Regions from separate parts of the Priestia sp. YIM B13552 genome, predicted to be linked through region 3. Evidence: riboswitches for the same ligand, from Rfam matches in the RefSeq annotation. Region 3 holds a riboswitch; each other region holds the start of a gene.
The links. A riboswitch is a leader RNA that binds a small molecule or an ion and turns the genes downstream of it on or off. The one in region 3 is predicted to bind thiamine pyrophosphate.
Positions count from the first base shown of each region.

Region 1 (2,204 bases), on a different contig from region 3:
GCGGAGGTTTATATTGGAGATCCATGCGCCGGTTCAAGTTTATTAAAGCGTTTGGTTCAATATCAAGAAAGCAGCATTATTCCGCTGCGCATTCGTTCACCTCATATAGAGGGAACGTACAGCGTGCGTCCAGATGTATCAAGAGACGCTCTGCGTTTAGTTGATACACGATCTGTAAAACCAGTGCCGCCATTTCATACAGTCGAGCGCAGAATCGGAGCAATTACAATGGACAATGATGGCTACGGACGTTATAGAGGAGAGGTTCAAATAGCTAAAACGAATTTGCCTGCAAATGCGAATGTGAACGTGATTGGGTATGTGATAGAAGAAGATCATGAGCTGCTTTCGTTAGTGAAACCGGGGCAAAAACTTGAGCTTATTCCTGTCTGAATGGAAAAACGGTGTATTTTTAAAGAAGCCGATAGCTAACTAGTAAGCTTATAAAAGTAAAGAGCACACACTGCTTAAAAAAAGTGTGTGCTTTTTATTTTACTAAAAAGGAAACTATTTTCATTGCTGAATCATGAACCTTTCTATTGAATAAAACGCTTTACTATGATAAAACTATTACAGGTAAACATATGATAATCGTTTAATTTTATAGAGATACAACGCCACTAGGGGTGCTTTCTAAGCTGAGAGAGACGAGAAGTCTTAACCCTTATAACCTGAACTAGGTAATACTAGCGTAGGAAAGAGGTATTGTAATGGATGTTTTGTATGGTATTTCCTTACGAACTCGTTATAATAATTTTTTGTATATAAACAAAAACACTTCTTTCCTGCGAAAGAAGTGTTTTTTTATGCGTAAAGGAAGGTGTCATACATGGAAGAAACAATTGATTTGCTTGTCAAACAGGTAGAGGAGCGCAAAGGGGAGCTAATCCAGTTAGTAAAAACGCTTGTTGCATATAAAACGCCAGCGCCTCCTGCACGAAATTCTCATGAAGCGCAGCGCTACGTAGCGGATTTCCTTAAAAACTGCGGTTTTTCCATCGATATGTGGGATTTATATTGCAACGATCCTATTGTAGTGGGCACGTTAAAAGGGAAAAAATCAGCTGACTATCAAAGCTTAATTATTAACGGGCATATGGATGTAGCTGAGGTACAAGAAAATGAAAAGTGGGAGACAAATCCGTTTGAAGCTGTGGTAAAAGACAACATGATAATCGGACGCGGAGTTGCTGATATGAAAGGCGGCTTGGCAGGAGCATTATTTGCAGTCCAGCTTTTAACAGAAGCAGGAATCGAACTGCCGGGAGACTTGATTTTTGAATCCGTTGTAGGAGAAGAAGTGGGAGAGGCAGGTACGCTGCAATGCTGTCAGAAAGGATATACAGCTGACTTTGCGCTTGTTGCTGATACGAGTGATTTACATATTCAAGGTCAAGGCGGAGTGATCACGGGATGGATTACGATAAAAAGCAGTAAAACCTATCATGACGGTACACGCCGAAGTATGATTCATGCTGGAGGAGGTCTGTTAGCTGCGAGTGCTATTGAGAAGATGGCAAAAGTGATCGGAGGGCTGCAAGAATTGGAGCGCCACTGGGCTGTTACAAAAAGCTATCCAGGATTTTTGCCGGGAACAAATACGATTAATCCAGCAGTAATCGAAGGGGGAAGACATGCTGCTTTTATTGCAGATGAATGCAGGCTGTGGGTCACCGTTCACTATTATCCCAATGAATCATACGACCAAGTATCAAAAGAAGTGGAAGAATACATTTTAGCTATTGCAAAAGCAGATCCATGGTTAAAAGATAACCTGCCAACCTTTGAATGGGGAGGCACATCAATGATTGAAGACAGAGGAGAAATCTTCCCGTCATTAGAAATTGATGAAAATCATGCTGGAGTACAGCTGCTTGCACGTACTCATGAACAAATTGAAGGGAAAAAGCCCCCAATCGATGTGTCAACTAGCGTAACAGACGGGGGATGGCTAGCTGATGCGGGGATTCCGGCCGCTATTTATGGTCCGGGAAATTTAGCAAATGCACATGCTGTGAACGAACAATTAGATATAAATCAGCTTGTTCAATATACAAAAGTGATGTTGCAGTTCATTTATACGTGGCTGCATACGCATAAGGAGTGATCATCATGAAATTTAGTGAACGATTATACGAAAAGCTGCAGCCTATTTGGCGTCAAAATCATAATCATCCCTTTGTACAGGGAATGGGAGACGGAAC
Region 1 covers NZ_JBHZOU010000001.1:942,791-944,994, reverse strand. The annotation lists gene ACFX40_RS04635 (MupG family TIM beta-alpha barrel fold protein) at 1-393, shown strand, start outside; TPP riboswitch at 613-715, shown strand; gene ACFX40_RS04630 (acetylornithine deacetylase) at 830-2,107, shown strand; gene tenA (thiaminase II) at 2,113-2,204, shown strand, end outside.
Region 1: it holds a riboswitch for thiamine pyrophosphate, as region 3 does, so the genes downstream of both, ACFX40_RS04630 (acetylornithine deacetylase) here and tenA (thiaminase II) in region 3, are expected to answer to the same signal.

Region 2 (2,204 bases), 410 kb from region 3:
CTAATATTCCTTCTAAGTCAGCGCCGGCTGTTGCAACAACAAAATCCCCAGCATGTTCGGCTAGATAGTGAACGATACTTTCTGCATTTTTCTTTCTGGCCGTTTCTCCTGTGATGATCACAGCACCTGCCTCCACTTGATCTAAGGAGATTCCTGCATTCTTATACTCTTGTTCTAGTAGTACCGTTAATCGTTGAACATCGATTTCAACATCGTTTAGCATAGGAGTGGTATAGATAGAACTTGCATACGTTACGCGACGATCAATAATTTGACAGCCTGGCAGCGTAAACTGATTTTGTTGATTTGCTATTAACAGCTTGCTTACAATCAGTTTTGTTGTACTTGTTCCAATATCTAAACCTATGCTCGTGATCCATTTCTGTAGCATGCTATCAATCCCTTATCTCGTTTGAATATGGTGATTATCATAAAACAGTTTTTTGAATATTTCACTAACTATGTTATCAAACCTGACACACTTTTGTGTAAACAAAGGTGACAAATGACAAAAAAGACTAAATCTTGGTAGATTTAGTCTTTTTGCTTATGATGAGTGTGATTTAGTTATAATCATTCTTGATGCCGATGGAATCAATAGTGAAAGAATGATTAAGCAGGCTATTAGTGATCCTACCATTGAAATCCCGTTCATTGAAAAAGAATACCATAGAGCGGACATGCCCTTTGGCGCATATGATCCCCAGAAAATAATACCCGCAATAAAGTGCCAGAAATACCGTGCGAAGCTGCCGATAATAAGGGATAAAACAATCAAAACAAAAGCTTTTGATCTGTTATTGTTAGCTAAATTTGTTTTAATAGATTGCGAAAAAATACCTCCAAAACCTATAAAAGCAAAAGCCACAATATATTCAATAAACGTTTGCAGCGCTGTTAAAATATAAGCCGTTCCTGTTGCCAACTGTAAAAGCCCCCATAATAGACCAGATAGAGCCCCGCCTTTTACTCCCCAGCGAAAGCACATAATAAAAATGGGCACCATGGAGAACGAAATACTCACAGCTGTTGCAATCTTAATGGAAGGCAAAAGATCAAGTAGAAGTGCCAATGCTGCAAAAATAGCTATTTCAATTTTAGCCTGTAAAGGTAATGCTTTATTCACGTTTCTCACTCCTGTTTTTGAATCATTCATATCAAACGGTTTACACAGGAGTAAGCAAATATATGCTACTATTCCCACATTCCTACGCTAGCGTTAACTAACAGGTTCGAAGGGTCTGAACAATTTGTTCACTCTCAGCACGGCGGCTCCCCCTGTGGTACGTTCGGATATTTATGTAGTATTATGACAACATCCATTATATCATATGTAACAAAATAGATTCGAGAGATTTCAAAGATGTTTCTATTTTCTGAATCTATTTTTTATAATGACAATCGTTTTAGTATTTGGTATACTTCTTTTATGTCAAATGAATATAAAAAACCCTCATCCTAATCGATGAGGTAGAGGTCGCAGTTTTTAATAGTAAAGCAACGGAAATGCAGAGAACATTGAGGATGTTGCTTGAAAGGAAAAATTGCCGAAGTTTAGATCACTTCTCGGTTGATTTAAGCTGGGGCTGTCTCCGAACAGGAACAGAACTGTCACATCATGCGAGTGATGTGAAGAGCTATCTTCACGGAAGGTTGACGCGGTTTTCAGATTTAAAAGCGCGCACATATACTGCGGGCTTTTTTTATGTTATCCCGTCTCTTTCCGTACATTCGAAAGGAGTATTTATCTATGCAAGAGCAGCAAGAATTAAAACGTGGGTTGAAATCTCGCCACTTAACGATGATTTCATTAGGAGGAGCCATCGGAACCGGCTTATTCCTAGCAAGTGGTGGAGCAATTCACACAGCAGGACCTGGGGGAGCGCTTTTAGCTTACGCTATCATTGGTGTCATGGTTTACTTTTTGATGACCAGCCTAGCGGAGCTCGCAGCTTATATGCCTGAAGCCGGTTCGTTTAGTACGTATGCGTCTCGGTTTGTAGATCCATCCTTTGGTTTCGCTCTCGGCTGGAACTATTGGTATAACTGGGCTATTACGATTGCAGCTGAATTATCGGCTGGAGCCCTTATTATGAAATTTTGGTTCCCAAACTCTTCTTCTATTTTATGGAGTGCCCTGTTTTTATTAATTATGTTTGGGCTTAACTACCTTTCTGTAAAAGGATTTGGTGAATCTGAATTTT
Region 2 covers NZ_JBHZOU010000003.1:261,839-264,042, reverse strand. The annotation lists gene ACFX40_RS13500 (ethanolamine ammonia-lyase reactivating factor EutA) at 1-391, opposite strand, end outside; gene thiT (energy-coupled thiamine transporter ThiT) at 548-1,156, opposite strand; TPP riboswitch at 1,189-1,289, opposite strand; lysine riboswitch at 1,464-1,648, shown strand; gene ACFX40_RS13490 (amino acid permease) at 1,751-2,204, shown strand, end outside.
Region 2: it holds a riboswitch for thiamine pyrophosphate, as region 3 does, so the genes downstream of both, thiT (energy-coupled thiamine transporter ThiT) here and tenA (thiaminase II) in region 3, are expected to answer to the same signal.

Region 3 (2,204 bases):
AGCTTATCCCCGTCACGCTTGAGCTAGGCGGAAAAAGTCCGTGCATTGTACATGAAGACGCAAACCTAGATCTTGCAGCGAAGCGAATTATGTTTGGTAAAGGGATGAATGCAGGCCAGACGTGCGTTGCTCCTGATTATTTGCTCGTGCATAAAAAAGTGAAAGCGCCGCTTGTAGAGAAACTTCGCGAAGCAATTTCTCAATTTTACGGTAGTAATCCACTTGAAAGCGACCGCTACGGCCGTATTGTCAGTGAGCGTCATTTTACTCGGCTAGTTGAGTTTTTAAAAGACGGAAATGCTATAGTTGGAGGCGGGTACAATAAGGACACGCTAACAATAGAACCTACGGTGTTAAGTGAAGTAAGCTGGACATCAGACGTTATGCAAGAAGAAATCTTTGGGCCTATTCTTCCTATGATTGAATATGAAACACTAGACGAAGTCATTCATAAAGTTCAAGAAAAAGCTAAGCCGTTAGCTCTTTACTTATTTACAGAAAGTGAAGATGTGCAAAACGTCATAACGGAGCGCCTTTCATTTGGAGGAGGCTGTATAAACGATACGCTTATGCATATCGCTACGCCATATTTGCCGTTTGGCGGAGTGGGAGAAAGCGGCACGGGTCAATATCATGGAAAAGACAGCTTTCAGACATTCACTCATTTTAAAAGCATGCTGTCTCAAACAACCAAGTTTGATTTGTCATTCCGCTATCCTTCGGAAAAACAAAGCTTGAAAATGATCAAAAAACTATTGAAATAAAAGAGCCTCCTGATAGGAGGCTTTTTCGTTATTTTGAAAGGGAAAGCTGAGAAAGCGGCCATTTTTCTTGGGTATATGCCATTTCCCAAAATAAATACTCCAGTTCACAGCTTTTGATGAAATGATCTTTCATACGGTTACGTTCTTCTTCAGTCGCTTGTTCGGCGAGTTCATCAAGCTTGTTACAAAACCATTGTGTTGTGCCATTCATTTCTTCATTATTATAAAACTGAATCCATTCATAAAAAGGATGAGAAGGAGATGGATTTACTTGTTCTGTAATGCGCTGGCCAATTTCAACGTACGTCCATGGACATGGAAGAAGCACTGCAATGATTTCTGCTAAGCTGCCTGTATGCGCAACACTTGTCATATGGTTAATGTAGTGGCTGGCCGTCGGTGAAAGCGTCTCAGTGTGAAGGTCTTCATAACGTACGCCTGCTACTTCACAAAAATTATTGTGAGGGTGTACTTCACTATGTAATACCGTAGAAATGCCGGCATTAAAGGCTTCCATTTCGGTACGCGTGCGGCATTTTGTTAAAGCAGCGCCGTAAATGCGAACAAATGCTGTTAAGTATTCGTAATCTTGAGAAACGTAGTGAATAAGCGCTTCTTTTGGCACGTTTCCTTCAGCAATTCCTTTAATAAAAGGATGGTTAAAAATGGCTTCGTAAATATAGTTTGCTTCTTGTCTTAATTGAGATGAAAATGACATCAAAATCCTCCTTTAATATGAGGAAGTCACAAACAAGCACATAAAGGAAATAAAAAACACTCCGTTTATAAACGGAGTGGCAAAGGACAGTAAAAAACTGAACATTGCCACTTTCCTACGCTGGTATGAGCCAGATCAGGTTCAAAGGGATCAAGAAAACTTGTCTCAGCCGGTGGCACCCCTAGTGGACTTCCTATTAATCTAAGTTTAACTTACCATATATTCTGAAAAATAGAAAGCGTTATGGGAAATTGTGTGCTAACCGCTTTTCTTTCTTAAAGAGGAAATTTCTTAAAGCTATTTTTAATCATTTTTGTTTAAAAATGCATATTTTTAGGGAAGAAGAGGTATTAATGAAGGGAAGAGCCGTTTTCGTCTCCGAAACACTCCCATATAAATAGAAGAAAGGAGAGAACAAAATGGCGAAATTTCGTTTGTATGCTGTATTAAATACAGTAGGCTTGGCTATTACACTGCTTGTGAATTATTTAGCAAATGCTATTCCAATAGGAGGCAAAACAACGGGAGAAGCTTCTGCGCAAGTTCCTACGTTGTTTACACCAGCTGGTTATGCCTTTGCTATCTGGGGCGTTATTTATTTATTATTAACCATTTGGGTTATACGCCAATTTTTTGCAAGAGAAGATCAAAAGGAAATATATGCACGTATCGGCATTTGGTTTTTTCTAAACTGTTTGTTAAATAGTGCGTGGATCTTTATT
Region 3 covers NZ_JBHZOU010000003.1:673,967-676,170, reverse strand. The annotation lists gene ACFX40_RS15560 (aldehyde dehydrogenase) at 1-764, shown strand, start outside; gene tenA (thiaminase II) at 793-1,482, opposite strand; TPP riboswitch at 1,578-1,675, opposite strand; gene ACFX40_RS15550 (TspO/MBR family protein) at 1,902-2,204, shown strand, end outside.